4 regions of the Alteromonas sp. AWQ4_252 genome follow, and region 1 is predicted to be linked to each of the others. Evidence: predicted binding sites of a transcription regulator. Region 1 holds the regulator's gene; each other region holds the start of a gene.
The links. Region 1 encodes sigma-54, which starts transcription at its own class of promoters, with help from an activator protein. Its sites were predicted from a motif close to GTTGGCACGNNNNTNGNNT; they were not measured.

Region 1 (3,701 bases):
TACTTACGATATGGCAAAGGAACAATTACAAGCCACTGGCGGAGAAGACAGTGGTAATGGTAGAGTGACAACAGTTTTCCGGCCTGATGCTATAAAAGCGAAAGACAGTAAAGATACTGAAAATGAAGGAGAAAACAACTAGCCATGGCCACTTTATCTGCGTCGCATCTCGCTAAGTCTTACAAATCCAGACAAGTTGTGCGGGATGTGAGTCTGTCGGTATCAACCGGGCAAATCGTAGGTCTTTTGGGGCCAAATGGCGCTGGAAAAACCACGACTTTTTACATGATAGTAGGTCTGGTGCCGCTGGATAAAGGCAAAATCAATATAGATAATCAAGAGCTTACGCATCAGCCAATGCACGAACGGGCACGAAAGGGGATTGGTTATCTGCCCCAGGAAGCGTCGATTTTTCGCAAGCTTACTGTTCATGAAAACATCATGGCCATCTTGCAAACCCGTAAAGATTTAAAAACACATCAACGGGAAGCTGAAGCAGATGCGCTACTTGATGAATTTAATATTAACCATATACGCAATAGTACAGGAATGAGTTTATCCGGGGGAGAGCGACGCAGGGTTGAAATTGCCAGGGCGCTTGCAGCCAATCCGCAATTTATTTTACTCGATGAACCCTTCGCTGGTGTTGACCCTATTTCGGTTAATGATATAAAGAAGATCATTCAGCATTTACGTGACAGAGGTATTGGCATTCTTATCACTGATCACAATGTGCGTGAAACTCTGGATGTATGTGAAGAAGCGTATATTGTCAGCCACGGGGAACTCATTGCTCAAGGCACTGCCGAAGAAGTATTGAGTAACCAAAAAGTGAGAGATGTATACCTAGGCGAGCAATTCAGGCTATAGTTAAGATAGCCCTGATAGCAATGCGAATTATCGCAGGCACGGCAGGCATTCTGTCGGGTATCCTTTTTAAGAGTTATAATAAGACGTAGATGAAACCATCTTTACAGCTAAAATTTAGTCAACAACTAACCATGACGCCGCAGTTACAGCAGGCAATTAAATTGCTGCAACTGTCTACGCTCGATTTGCAGGCGGAAATTCAGGAAGCACTGGATTCAAATCCGTTGCTGGAAGTAGATGAAGGCGCAGATAACGAGGTAGTTGAGAAAAATAATATCGATAACGACGACAGCGCACAGGAAGCTGTGAGCGCGTCTGCATCAGATAATATGGACACCGGCGAAGCGCTTGAAAAAAACGACTTACCCGATGAGCTTCCCATTGACAGCACCTGGGATGAATACATTTCGGCCTCATCAGCCCCTGCCCCAGGGCCTTCTTCCGGCGGTGACGACGAACAAGTATTTCAGGGCGAAACCACTGAGAACATTCAAGACCATTTATTGTGGCAAATGCGGTTAACCCCTTTCTCAGACACCGACCGCGCAATTGCCTTAGCCATTATCGACTCCATCGACGAGTCCGGCTACCTCACTGTTACCGTCGACGACATTCTACAAAGTGTCAACAGTGAGGATATGGAAGAACCGGTGGAAGAGGATGAAGTGGAATGTGTCTTGAAACGCATTCAGATGTTCGATCCCATTGGTTCAGGTTCCAGAACGCCTCAGGAATGTTTATTGGTGCAGTTAAATCAGTTTGCGCCTGAAACGCCGTGGTTAGAAGAAGCAAAGTTGATTTTAAAAGACTATGCAGATTTACTCGGCAGTAAAGATTACCGTACGTTAATGCGTAAAACCCGCCTCAAAGAAGATCAGCTTCGGGAAGCCATGCGCTTGTTACAGACGTTGAATCCTCGTCCTGGTAGTGCGCTAATTACCAAAGAACCTGAGTACGTTATTCCCGATGTGTCAGTGGCGAAGAAAAATGGTCGCTGGGTAGTTGAACTCAACCCTGACAGCCTGCCGAAACTCAGTGTTAATCAGCAATATGCGGCCATGAGTCGACGGGCCAAAAACAGCAGTGACAGCCAATTTATTCGCTCTCACATGCAAGAAGCCAAGTGGTTCATCAAGAGTCTCGAAAGCCGGAATGATACCTTGTTGAAGGTAGCAAATTGCATTGTTCAACAGCAAATGGGCTTTTTTGAACACGGTCCGGAAATGATGAAGCCCATGGTATTAAACGACGTGGCGGAAATGGTAGATATGCACGAATCAACCATTTCGCGGGTGACTACACAAAAGTATATGCACACGCCCCGAGGCATTTTTGAGTTGAAGTATTTCTTCTCCAGTCACGTTGCCACTGAATCAGGTGGCGAGTGCTCATCTACGGCGATTAGAGCGCTGATTAAGAAGCTGGTTGCGGCCGAAAAGCCGAGCAAACCACTAAGCGACAGCAAGATTGCTTCATTGTTGGCCGACCAAGGTATTATGGTGGCACGGCGAACAATAGCAAAGTACCGGGAATCACTATCGATTCCACCGTCTAACCAACGCAAAAGCCTAATTTAACTAAGGCTGCTCACAATAAGGAAGACGAAATATGCAAATCAACCTTACCGGTCATCATGTTGAGATCACTGATTCTTTGCGTAATTATGTCGATACTAAGTTCAGTAAACTGGAAAGACACTTCGATCACATATCGAATGTACACGTCATACTGAATGTTGAGAAACTTAATCAGAAAGCGGAGGCAACTGTTCATTTGAGTGGCGCGGAGGTGTTCGCATCCTCGCAGAATCAAGACATGTACGCTGCAATTGACAGCATGGTTGATAAGTTAGACAGGCAAGTACTCAAACATAAGGAAAAGCTGAAAAAGCACTAAACCATGGATATACAAGCCATAGTAAGCCTGGATCGCACCGAGTGTGCGGTCCAGTGCAATAGCAAAAAGCGCATTCTGGAAATAATCAGTGGCATTGCCGCTAAAAATAACCCGGAAATAGACGAAGCAGTGGTGCTTAGTAGCCTCATGTCACGAGAACGCATGGGTAGCACAGGGATTGGGAACGGCATCGCGTTACCTCATGGCCGGCTCGAGGGGCTTGACCACGTAATTGCCATTGTTGTTACCAGTAAGCCAGCTATCGATTTTGACGCCATCGACAGTAAGCCTGTGGATATTTTCTTTACGCTCTTGGTTCCTCAGGATCAAACAGAGGGGCATCTGCAAACCCTTGCCACGGTAGCAGGTAAGCTCAGTGATAAAGAAACGATAAAAACTATCAGAAAAGCGGAAACAAGTGATGATATTATCCGCGCTTTACAGTAACTTATTGTTAAAGGAACTGTTCTACACGTTCGTTTAGGAGAAACGCCCGTGAAACTTATTATCATCAGCGGCCGCTCGGGCTCAGGAAAATCGGTGGCTCTGCGCGCACTGGAAGACTTGGGCTATTATTGTGTCGACAATATTCCTGTCAATTTATTACCCGCACTTACCCACACGGTAGCCGACGAATACGACCAGGTTGCCGTCAGCATAGATGTGCGTAACTTACCAAAAGATCCCAGCGATTTAGTAGAAATCCTTGACTATCTACCCGCCTCCTGGGAAGTGACTATCGTTTATATTGACGCCAGCGACGATATGCTGCTTAAGCGATTCAGTGAAACTCGTCGTTTGCACCCCCTTGCAAAGCTGAATAAATCTTTATCTGACGCAATACAAACTGAAAAAGCGCTGTTAGCGCCCATCGCGGAACGGGCCGATCTCAACATCGATACAGATACACTGAGCATTCACCAACTGGCAGAATT
Region 2 (3,701 bases), 370 kb from region 1:
ACTGGCTCATCAAATCAGAACCCCTTTGTCAGCAGCCATGCTTTACGCGGCAAATATGAAGCGCAAGGGCTTGGGTGAGGCGGCAACCATAAACTTCGCAGATAAACTTTCTCTACGTTTAAAAGAATTAGAAAGCCAGGTGAACGATATGCTGCTCTTCGCGAAATCAGGGGAAGAACAGGTTGTAGCTGACATATCAATCGATCAGTTGAAGGCGTCCATTGAGCCCACCGCACTGACTCTGACCCAACAAGCAGAATTGTCGTTGTCACTCAATGATTTTGTTGGTGATGCCATGATCAGAGGCAATATAACAGCGCTACAAGGCGCTCTGCTTAACCTAATACATAACGCTGCTCAAGTAACTAAGAAAGGTGGTGTTATTACTGTTTCAGGCAGACAAAGTAACGGAAAACTCACTCTGTCGGTGGCTGATGAGGGGCCGGGCGTACCTGATTCATTGCAAGATAAAATATTCGAACCTTTTTACACCACCAAAACTCACGGCACCGGTCTGGGGTTGGCTGTGGTGAAATCTGTGGTGACCGCCCATAAAGGGCAGTTGAGAGTCGTCAATCTGCCTGGTGGTGGCGCATGTTTTTCAATTAGCCTGCCGTTAGTAATAAAAAATACACAGGTCCAGCCCACCGACGTTACAGGAGAAGTATCATGAGTCAAACTACTATTCTCATTGTTGAAGATGACGCGGGTCTGCGTGAAGCGCTAAACGATACATTGTTGTTAGCAGACTATGGGGTTGTTGAGGCAAGTAGTGCAGAAGAGGCGCTGCTTCAGCTCAGTGCTCACAAAGTTGATTTAGTGGTTAGCGATATCCAGATGGGTGAGATGAGTGGCCTTACACTGCTTAAAAACATTAAATCTCGCTATCCGCAAATGCCAGTACTATTGATGACAGCTTATGCCACCATCGACGACGCGGTGCAGGCAATGCGTGATGGTGCTACCGACTATCTCTCCAAGCCTTTTGCGCCGGAAGTCTTGTTGAATTTAGTAAGCAGGTACGCACCAGCAAATCAGGTTGAATCTCGTACGCCAATTGTAGCCGACCCATCAAGCATTCAACTGTTGGCGCTTTCTAGAAAAGTGGCAGGCACTGACGCGACAGTCATGGTCTTAGGTCCCAGTGGGTCGGGAAAAGAGGTGCTTTCACGCTATATTCACGACCAATCAGCCAGAGCCAGTGAAGCATTTGTAGCCATAAACTGTGCTGCGATACCGGAAAATATGCTTGAGGCGACCCTGTTTGGTTACGAAAAAGGGGCATTCACCGGAGCCATTCAAGCGTGTCCGGGAAAGTTTGAACAGGCGCAAAATGGCACAATTCTCCTTGATGAAATTACTGAAATGGATTTGGCATTACAGGCTAAATTACTCCGTGTGCTGCAAGAAAAAGAAGTAGAGCGTTTAGGCGGTCGGAAAACCATTTCGCTAAACGTAAGGGTCATTGCAACCAGTAACCGCGATTTGCGTCAGGCGGTTGAAGCCGGTGAGTTTCGTGAAGATTTGTATTATCGCCTCAATGTTTTCCCAATTGTTTGGTTGCCATTGGCGCAACGCCCCGGCGATATTGTGCCTCTGGCGGAGCACCTGATAAGTCGCCACAACGCCCAGCATCAGAAAATAGTGATATCCGGAGCCGCGCGCAATAAGCTCAATCAGTATGACTGGCCTGGCAACGTTCGCGAGCTGGATAATGTTATTCAAAGAGCATTGATATTGTGTGACGGCGAAATGATTGAATCTTCAGATTTGATGATTGATATGGCTGCCACTTTAGCAAGTCACCAAAGTTTGCAACCACAGGAGCAGGAAGACGATAGTAAACTCGGCTCGGAATTACGTCATCAAGAGCATCAAATAATCTTGGACACACTTCAACTGTGTAACGGTAAGCGCAAGGATGTTGCCGAAAAGCTGGGCATTAGCCCCCGCACATTGCGTTATAAGCTCGCCAGAATGCGCGAAGAAGGTATCGACGTTCCCGCCTAATTTCATTTTTCCTCATATGGGCATGGATAACCATGCCCTGCCCAATCTTTACGACTCCCTGCCACACTTTTTCTTCTGTTTTACTACCGCTGTCATTTATTTGGCGAGTTATGTAACTTGTTGTTTTAAATGTCATTTAAAAGTTGGTATCAGACTTGCTTTTGTACATTTAAGAATCAAATGTCAGACAGGTTTCTGACAGTCAAATATTTTCAGGAGTGCTTATGGACGTCAAGGCCAATAGTTTGTATCAAGAAATGCAAGCCATGATAGGGCAAACTCGTCTGCAGGCTACCGAGTTGCCTCAGCAATCATTGGAGACAGTAAACACGTCTGCCAATGATTTTTCCGTCATGTTGAAGAACGCCGTCGATGGCGTAAATTCCATGCAGATGGAGTCGAAATCTATGCAGCAACGCTTCGAGATGGGGGATACGTCACTGAGCCTGGCAGAAGTAATGGTAACAAAGGAAAAGGCGAGTATTGCATTTGAGGCGACAGTGCAGGTTAGGAATAAAGTACTTGAAGCCTATAAACAAATTATGAACATGCCGGTGTAGTGGAGTAACAGGTTATGGCTGAAGCAACGGGCACCAACTTAACGGTTACTGACTCCAACGACGAACTGGCTTCGACTGAAGCTGAAAATAAATCAGGCTTTATGGATGCACTGGGCAGTGCCGACATGATGCGTCAGATGGCGCTTGTGGTGGTTCTGGTTATCTGTGTTGCTATCGCGGTGTTTATTCTTATTTGGGCACAGGAGCCCGACTATCGACCCCTTGCTAAAATGGAAACGGAAGAGCTGATTGAGACTCTCGATTATCTCGACGCCAATCAAATTGATTACCAATTACAAGGTAACACGGTTTACGTTCGTACTGACGAGTTTCAGTCAATTCGGTTAGGCATGACCAGGCAAGGTCTGGTGCGTGCCGATGACGCCGGTACAGACATCATTATGCAAGATATGGGCTTTGGTGTTTCACAGCGAGTGGAAATGGAGCGACTGAAGCACGCCCGCGAACAGCAAATTGCTGCAACAATCCAGGACATTGACAGTATTCAGAAAGCCAGAGTGCTGCTGGCAATGCCCAAAGAAAATGTGTTTGCCCGTCGTGAGAAAAAAGCCAGTGCTACCGTGGTTCTAACGGCCAAACGAGGCAAAGTTATTGCTGGCGAAGAAGTCGATGCGGTGATTGATATTGTCGCCTCAGCGGTACAGATGATGGAGCCGTCAAATGTAACCGTCACCGATAGTAACGGCAGACTGTTGAACTCAGGTTCCCAGGACTCTATGAGTGCCCGGGCGCGAAAAGAGTATGAAATTGAACGTCAGCGGGAAGAAAAGTACCTTGAGAAAATTGACTCGATTTTAATTCCGGTACTTGGAATTGGAAATTATACCGCTCAGGCTGACGTTGCCATGGATTTCACCGCCATGGAGCAAACGCAGCGCACTTACAATCCCGACTTGCCCGCCGTTCGCAGCGAGATGTCCATTGAGTCAAGTAGTGTTGGCTCCATTGCCGGCGGCATTCCTGGTGCCTTAAGCAATCAACCTCCTCTTGATTCAACCATACCTGAAAATGCCGTGGCTGGTGACGGTCAGGTACTACCCGTTCCTGGGCGTAATAATCGTGAAACTCAGAAAAACTACGAGCTCGATACCACTATCAGTCATACGAAAA
Region 3 (3,701 bases), 490 kb from region 1:
CAGCGAGGAGACCGCCGCCATGTTTGACCCTGAAAAACTGGGCTCACTGCTTTCCACCGATACCGTGGAAGTGGATTCAGCCCGCTTAATTCAAACCCAAATGGATTTTATGCGACAACAAACCGAGTTGTGGCAGCAGGCAACAAAGGCCATGCTGGGGGAGAAGGCACAACCGGTAGTGGAAGAGGAACGCAATGACCGCCGGTTTACCCACACAGACTGGCAAGACAATCCGGTGTTTAGTTATTTAAAGCAAGCCTACCTCATCAACTCAAAAATGCTCCAAGGCACTATTGCTGCTATGCAGTTCAAAGATCCCAAATCTGCAGAGCAGGTGAAATTCTATACTCGTCAGTACATCAACTCTGTATCGCCCACGAACTATCTTCTCTCAAACCCAGAGGTCTGCGAGGAAATCCTCAAAACCAAAGGACAGAATATGGTTAAGGGTATCGAAAACTTCATGCGGGACTTAGAAAAAAGTCCGCTGGAAGCCTTTAAAATCACCCAGACCGACATGGACGCATTTACCTTGGGAGAAAACCTCGCCACAACGAAAGGCGAAGTGGTGTATCAAAACGAATTGATGCAACTCATTCACTACACACCAAAACACGACAAGACCTTCGCTAAGCCCGTTTTATTTGTCCCGCCATTTATCAATAAGTATTACATTCTCGATTTGGAAGAGAAGAAGTCTGTGGTGAACGGCCTTCTTGAAAGCGGTTTTTCTGTATTTATGATTTCCTGGGTAAACCCAGATGCTCATTTGGCCGATAGAGATTTTTTTGACTACATGAAAGCAGGCCCGATTGAGGCTCTGGATGCAGTGTGCGCCATTACTGGCAGAGAAAAAGTGAATATGGTGGGTTTTTGCGTCGGCGGCACATTATTGAGCACCGCAGCGGCCTACTTACGGGCAAAAGAGGATACCCGCATTGGTTCTCTGACGCTACTGACCACCCTGCTGGACTTCAGCGAGCCCGGTGAAATTGGTAATTACCTCACTGAAGACGCGCTGCCTATTATGGAGCAAAATGCAGACATTAAAGGTATATATGACGGCCGCATTCTGGGCTTAAGCTTTAGCTTATTGCGAGAGAATAATCTGTTTTGGTCGTACTTCATCAACAATTACCTCAAAGGCAAAGATCCTGCAGCCTTTGATATTCTGTTCTGGAACAGCGACGCCACCAACATTACTGCAGCCTGTTTTAAACAGTATATTCGCACCACTTACTGGGAAGACAAGCTGAAAACGCCGGGGGCTGTGGTTATCGACGGCATCCCCATTGATTTGTCCAAAATCGACATACCAGTGTATTTTCTTACGACACTCGCCGACCATATCGTGCTTTGGCAAGGTGCCTATAAAGGAACACAGTTAGTCAGCGGTGATACCACTTTTGTATTGGCCGGGTCGGGGCATCTGGCTGGCGTTATCAACCCCCCAGTTACCGGGAAATATCCTCACTGGACCAATGAATCCCTGCCTGGGTCTGCAAGTGAGTGGTTTGATGGGGCAACTAAGCACGAAGGTTCGTGGTGGCCTCACTGGCATAACTGGTTAAAACATCAAGGTAAGGCCAAAGTTAATGCGCCGCAACCTGGGGAGAATGACGCCTTTCCCGCTATCGAACCAGCTCCAGGAAGCTACGTACGAAAACAGTTGGGATAAAACAAGAAAGGGCGCTATTTCAGCGCCCTGTTTCAACCGGCAAATAGTTTTACGATTGACTACCGTGCTTCTTCGCAATGTTTAACACTCTTTCACGCAACTGCTCATTAGTCTGTACCAATTGAGCAATGGTGGTGTAAGTGTCGACCTTCAGGCCAGTTTCTTCTATCACAGAAACCATCTCAGATTGGGCGGCCTGCTGAATTTCCTTCATTTTTTCAGGTGACTCTTCACCACTTAATTCCGTTTGGTATTTGTCTGCAACTTTACTCACTGCCGTCATGGCCATTGTAAATTTTTGTAACGTAGCGTCATCAAAATTCTGATTCTGCGTCATCACAGGGTTGGGTGCCTGAACTTCTTTAGTATCTTCTACGGCCTGAGCGGAAAAGTGAACAGTACAAGCTGCGGCGAGGCTCATTACAAAGAGTTTTACAAGTTTAGTCATGGCTATACTCCGTTTTTTTGAATTGCCCTTATCGGGTGCTCAGGATAAGCAGGAGCGATAACCGTGCCACAACAAAATAATCTCGTTAGATCATAACTTTAGGTTTTATCCTTAGTAAGTAAGCCTGCCATTATCGAAAAATGTGTCGCTTATTTTCACACCCTCATTGCTCACACAACCGTTAGTGCGCTACTCTTTCAAAGAAATAAGAAAAAGGTAGCGTCATGATCACTATTAAAAAATACCCTAACAGAAGACTTTACGACACGTCATCCAGTCAGTATGTGAATCTCGAATATATTAAGGGGTTAATTAATGATCGGGAAGAATTCAAGGTTATCGATTCCAAAACAGAAGACGATATAACTAAGTCCCTTCTTTTGCAGATCATCAGTGAATCTGAAGCAGATAAGAACCAATCGTTGCTCACCAATTCATTATTAAAGCAGCTCATCCGGTACTACGATACGGATATGCAACCTTCTGTTCGTCAGTATTTAGAGCAATCATTGCTTACCTTTATAGAACAGCAGGATCAGGCACAAGGTCTGATGAAGAATATGATGGAAAACTCCCCATTTGGTATGTTCAACAAAATGGTTGAACAGAATATGGAAGCCTGGAAGAAAAATCAAAAATGACCTTTATGCTGCCATGCAGCATAAAAACACCTAACCATAGTCAAAACTGTTCTAACAAATAATTGCTGCGACGCAACATAACCCTTGATCTCTCCGCCTTCACTGGTTAATATCTAATCAAATCTTGCTGCATCGCAGCACGCATTCGTTTCTAGTCTGTTAGGAGAAAGACATGTTTGGCTCATTTTCAGAACAATTAAAAAATTCCAGTAAACCCGTTCATACGTTATTTGCGGTTAATACAAAAACACTGGAGAGCTTGTCTGAACAGCAAACTACTTTAATTACTGGCTTGCTGAGCGATAGCGTTCGTTACCTTGAAGCTGTAGCGAAACAAACAGAGTTCAAAGGTGTCATGAATGCAAATTCTGAACTGGCCGAATCTGTTCGTGAACGAATGACCAGCGCTTCTAAAGATGCCTACTCTACTATGAACGCCATGCGTGAAGAAGTGGCAGAAATTATGTCTGTTTCTTTATCTACTGCCAGTGAGGAAGCGAAAAAAGCGACTGAAGGAGTTGTGAAACCAGCAGCTAAGGCCACTGTAAAGGCAGCGGAAAAGAGTACCGAAACAGTAAAAGAAACGGTGACGGAATCTGTCAAAGCAACATCTGAAACGGCAAAACAAACCGTGACTAAAGCTGAAGAAACAACCGCTAAAACTGCTAGCACAGCAAAGAAAACTGCGAATGCTGCTGAGCCAGCTAAAAAGCCAGCAACGCGGACGCGCCGAACCCCGGCAAAGAAAACAACTACCGCAAAACCTGCGGCAACCAAATCAACTAATTGATTCACACTAGAAACTGGAGAACGGTAATGTTTGAACAAATGAACGAGCAAATGAAAACTGCAATGAAGCCTATGTCTGACCTGGCGTCTTTAAACATGAGCACTATGCAAGAACTGGCTGAAAAGCAAAATTCACTTTACAAGT
Region 4 (3,701 bases), 1.6 Mb from region 1:
GGTTCTGTCAGTGGAAGAAGAAATATACGTGGTTCGGGACCCGCAGAAGCGGGAGTTTATTTGCGTACCTTTCTCTTTAATTACGAGTGTTGAACCTGCACTAATCAAACCTAACAAAAAGGCCATTGCGCTTATGTTGGATACCGCGAGGCTTAATGAAGAAGATAAACGTACGCTGAATCAGGCGGTGTGGCCCAGGGAAGACCGGTTACTTGCGCTGGCGCATTTTATTTCCCGGGACAAAGCCTGTAGAAAAATTCGCACGGCGTTGTCATTGACATAACTATCTCGTTTTGCACTTAATTTCGCTTTATGTGAGGTTTGGTCAGATATCTTTTAAAACCAGCTTGGTGAACAAGGGGAAATGGTCTGATCCATAGCCGGGCAAACGCTTGATCTCCACTAAATTAAAATGTTCACTGTGGAAAACGTGATCCAGCGGCCAGCGAACCCAGCGTGATTTGGCATGGAATGTATTGAAAAACCCTCTTCCTATGCGTGGGTCTTTAGCGCCACTTATCTTTTTAAAGAGGCGAGTTGTAGCTGACCACGCCACATCGTTCAAATCACCGGTAACAATATAGGGTACTTCTAATTCTGAAACTTCTTTGGCTACTAATGTAAGCTCTTTATCTCTTGGTTTGGCCGTTGTCGCTTCGGTTGGACTGGGAGGCTCAGGATGAACAAAGTACAGTTTCACTGTTTGGGATGCCAGCGTAATGGTAGCATCCATAGAAGGGATACCGTCTTTTACCCGGAATTGAATATCTGTTTCTGAGAGTGGGAATTTGCTGTACATGTGCATGCCATATAAATTGTCCAGTGGGCATGCCAGTCGGTACGGATAGTCATCGTGAATGGTGTACAGCGCACGTTCCCAGTGTTTGTCCGATTCGAGGGTAACAATGATATCTGGCTGGTAACGAGAAATGAGTTTAATTAAACCCTGATAATGGCTGTTGTGCATATATACATTGCTGGTTAACAGGCTAATAGTATTTATTTCATCCACCGCCGTTTGTTTCGGTACCTCTGCTCGCCAAATTGGGGTGTAAGGAAGGATCCAAAGCAATTGATAGATGCATGCTGCTAACAGAAGCACTTGCATACTCAGCGCCAACGTTATGTGTGAAGGGTAATACCAGCACCACCACAATATTAGCAGACCGATGCCTGCAGTTTGTTGCAGACGAGGAAATTCCCACACCCTGATAAGCCAGTGTTTTCCTGGAATATGAGGGCATACTGTTGTGAAAAGAAGCAGTGCAGAGAGTAAAAGCAATACTGCAAGCATAGTGAGGCCTTGTTGTTTCCTGGTTTCAATGACATTCATCTATAACACGAAAAGCAATGAAACGATCACTTATAACGATTAATTTAGCATGGGTAAAAAATACCGGGCTTCCCGCAAAGTTTGCACATTACCACTGAACTCAACTCACGTAATCTTTCATAATTTCATTATAAAACAGTTGTTTAGGCTTGTGGCACGAAGATGGCATTAGTTCTCATGCATTTTCAATAAAGGAGAGCTAGTTATGAAACGTACAATTTTATCTTTGTTAGTAGCTGGTACATTAACCACTTCCGCTTATGCAGGATCCATGGAGACTGAGAACAAGTGGGAAGCGGGCGCAAAAGATGCTTGGATTGACGGTAAAGCCGAAGCGACTTTACTGTTTAACGGTAACCTTAACTCTTTCGACATCAATACTGATGTTCAACGAGGCAAAGTGATCTTAACGGGTAAAGTTGAGAATTCTGTAGACAAAAAGTTGGCAGAGGAGCTTATTGCTAACATCGACGGAGTAACTGAGGTTGATAATCAGTTAACTATTGTCGCTGACAGCAATATGGCGGAAGACGAAGAAATGTCCTCAGAGGACGGAGTAAGTGAGCTCACCGATGCTAAGATTGCAACAGTGATCAAAACCCGCTTGCTCATGGATTCAGATATTTCTGGTTTTGATATTGATGTTGACGTTGAAAATGGCAACGTAACTCTAACTGGTTCTGTTGACTCAGATGCCGAGCGTGATTTGGCAGTGGAGATTGCCAAAAGCGCTAGTGATGTTATGGATGTGGAAAACAACCTCACCGTGACTGAAACCAGCACCACCATGAAAAGCGAATAGATATAACATATTGAAAAGGCGCCTCAGGCGCCTTTTTTCGTGAAAGAATATAATAATTTGTTCGACAATGATATGTTCGAACTAGCAGGGCGGCCTTTCTGGCGCATTATTTTACTAATTTTGTATCTCGCTGAGAGGATCCTGACTTCCCTGGCACTTCACAATTGATCACTTAGAATTGTGATCTTTATTCGTTGTCAGTGTTTAAGTATTAAATCTTTAGGCTATCACCCTAAAGTACAAATGTAGGGTGATTCAGAGTGATATACACTATCGGAAAGTTTGGTCATCAGAGTGAAAGCTCAACACCTAACTCATTACAGGGAAACACATGAAACTGTTTAAAATAAAACACCGTCCGCAACCGGAAACTGCGTTCGAGAAAATGTTACATGGGCAACCGGTATATAACTGGTTCGACAGATACAAAAAACCAACGTCTATCGGCAAAAACCAATCTGCTAAAGTAATAGAATTGAAAGTAAGCAATGGTTAATCCTTAGCGTGGGGCAGCAAAATCTACTTGCTGCCATTACCATTTTACCCCCTCCCTTTTATAACCTTTCTTAACTCCTGCTTGAGATGGAAAAAGTTACTAATAAACAGTGATTTATTGTTTTTGTTTAAGGTCGTTTATTGGTACGAATGGTGCATTTGTCTTGGTGTATTTAACCCGGAGACAAGGTCATGAAACTATTTTCTCGCGTTTCTGTTGTATTTTTAATTTGTGTTGCCAGCGCTATCTTGCTGTTTGCCGGGCAGTCGGTTAGAGGTGAGGCATCTAACAGAACGCAAGTAAGTAAGCCGGACCCCGTAGCATCCATGGTTTCCTCGGTTCAAGCCGCTCATTTTGAACCACAAAACAGGTTCCACCAAATACGCAAACAAAGAATTGAACATTACCTGTCGCTTGCGCGTAAGTATGACGACAACGACTGGGATTACAGTCGAGATGATGCGTTAGCAAGAGCACAAAATATTCTCTCGCATCATCAATCTACTACAGGTGGGACCTATGCGGGCTTATAGTATTTGTTGGTATTTCTGTTTTCTTATTCTGTCTGGATGTGCCTCACAACCTGATGAAGCAACCAAAATTGAACAAGCTCCGGTGGAAGAAACAGAAGAGCGGAAAACAGGCGTTCAAAAACTGACGCAAGGTGAAACAGCGTCTGTCACAACCAGTCAGGGTACAATAACTGTCTCACCCACTGTCGTAGCAGTAGCAGATGGGACAACCTCCACTGGTGAGCCTTATTATCACGATCCATGGGAAGGCTTTAATCGCGCCATGTTTCAGTTCAACAATGTGACGTACCGATACGCATTACATCCCATTGCAGATGGGTATAACTACGTTGTTCCCGCGCCGGTCAGAGACAAGATTGGTAATGCCTTCGATAATCTTCGCGAGCCACTCAATCTTGTTAACCACGCACTCACTGGAGAAATCGGAAAAGCGGGAAACAATCTGGGCCGTTTTCTTATTAATTCCACAATCGGCTTACTCGGGCTATTTGACCCGGCAGATAGCTGGTTTGGGTTAGGCCCTGAAAAGCAAACACT

Region 2: fliE (flagellar hook-basal body complex protein FliE) is a predicted target of sigma-54. The motif match lies at 2,153-2,171, and genes of this name have one in related genera.
Region 3: ACXACM_RS05700 (DUF4168 domain-containing protein) is a predicted target of sigma-54. The motif match lies at 2,179-2,197, and genes of this name have one in related genera.
Region 4: ACXACM_RS14905 (BON domain-containing protein) is a predicted target of sigma-54. The motif match lies at 1,484-1,502, and genes of this name have one in related genera.

The regions. Positions count from the first base shown of each region.
Region 1 covers NZ_JBSWSV010000001.1:1,811,224-1,814,924, reverse strand. Annotated here, with positions in the region: gene lptA (lipopolysaccharide transport periplasmic protein LptA) at 1-142, shown strand, start outside; gene lptB (LPS export ABC transporter ATP-binding protein) at 145-870, shown strand; gene ACXACM_RS08120 (RNA polymerase factor sigma-54) at 960-2,447, shown strand; gene hpf (ribosome hibernation promoting factor) at 2,479-2,766, shown strand; gene ptsN (PTS IIA-like nitrogen regulatory protein PtsN) at 2,770-3,213, shown strand; gene rapZ (RNase adapter RapZ) at 3,262-3,701, shown strand, end outside.
Region 2 covers NZ_JBSWSV010000001.1:2,177,674-2,181,374, forward strand. Annotated here, with positions in the region: gene ACXACM_RS09620 (sensor histidine kinase) at 1-673, shown strand, start outside; gene ACXACM_RS09625 (sigma-54-dependent transcriptional regulator) at 670-2,010, shown strand; gene fliE (flagellar hook-basal body complex protein FliE) at 2,235-2,570, shown strand; gene fliF (flagellar basal-body MS-ring/collar protein FliF) at 2,585-3,701, shown strand, end outside.
Region 3 covers NZ_JBSWSV010000001.1:1,316,923-1,320,623, reverse strand. Annotated here, with positions in the region: gene ACXACM_RS05705 (PHA/PHB synthase family protein) at 1-1,678, shown strand, start outside; gene ACXACM_RS05700 (DUF4168 domain-containing protein) at 1,728-2,126, opposite strand; gene phaR (polyhydroxyalkanoate synthesis repressor PhaR) at 2,351-2,767, shown strand; gene ACXACM_RS05690 (phasin family protein) at 2,940-3,557, shown strand; gene ACXACM_RS05685 (phasin family protein) at 3,584-3,701, shown strand, end outside.
Region 4 covers NZ_JBSWSV010000001.1:3,382,429-3,386,129, reverse strand. Annotated here, with positions in the region: gene ACXACM_RS14915 (hypothetical protein) at 1-283, shown strand, start outside; gene ACXACM_RS14910 (endonuclease/exonuclease/phosphatase family protein) at 326-1,294, opposite strand; gene ACXACM_RS14905 (BON domain-containing protein) at 1,539-2,135, shown strand; gene ACXACM_RS14900 (hypothetical protein) at 2,467-2,631, shown strand; gene ACXACM_RS14895 (hypothetical protein) at 2,823-3,164, shown strand; gene ACXACM_RS14890 (MlaA family lipoprotein) at 3,151-3,701, shown strand, end outside.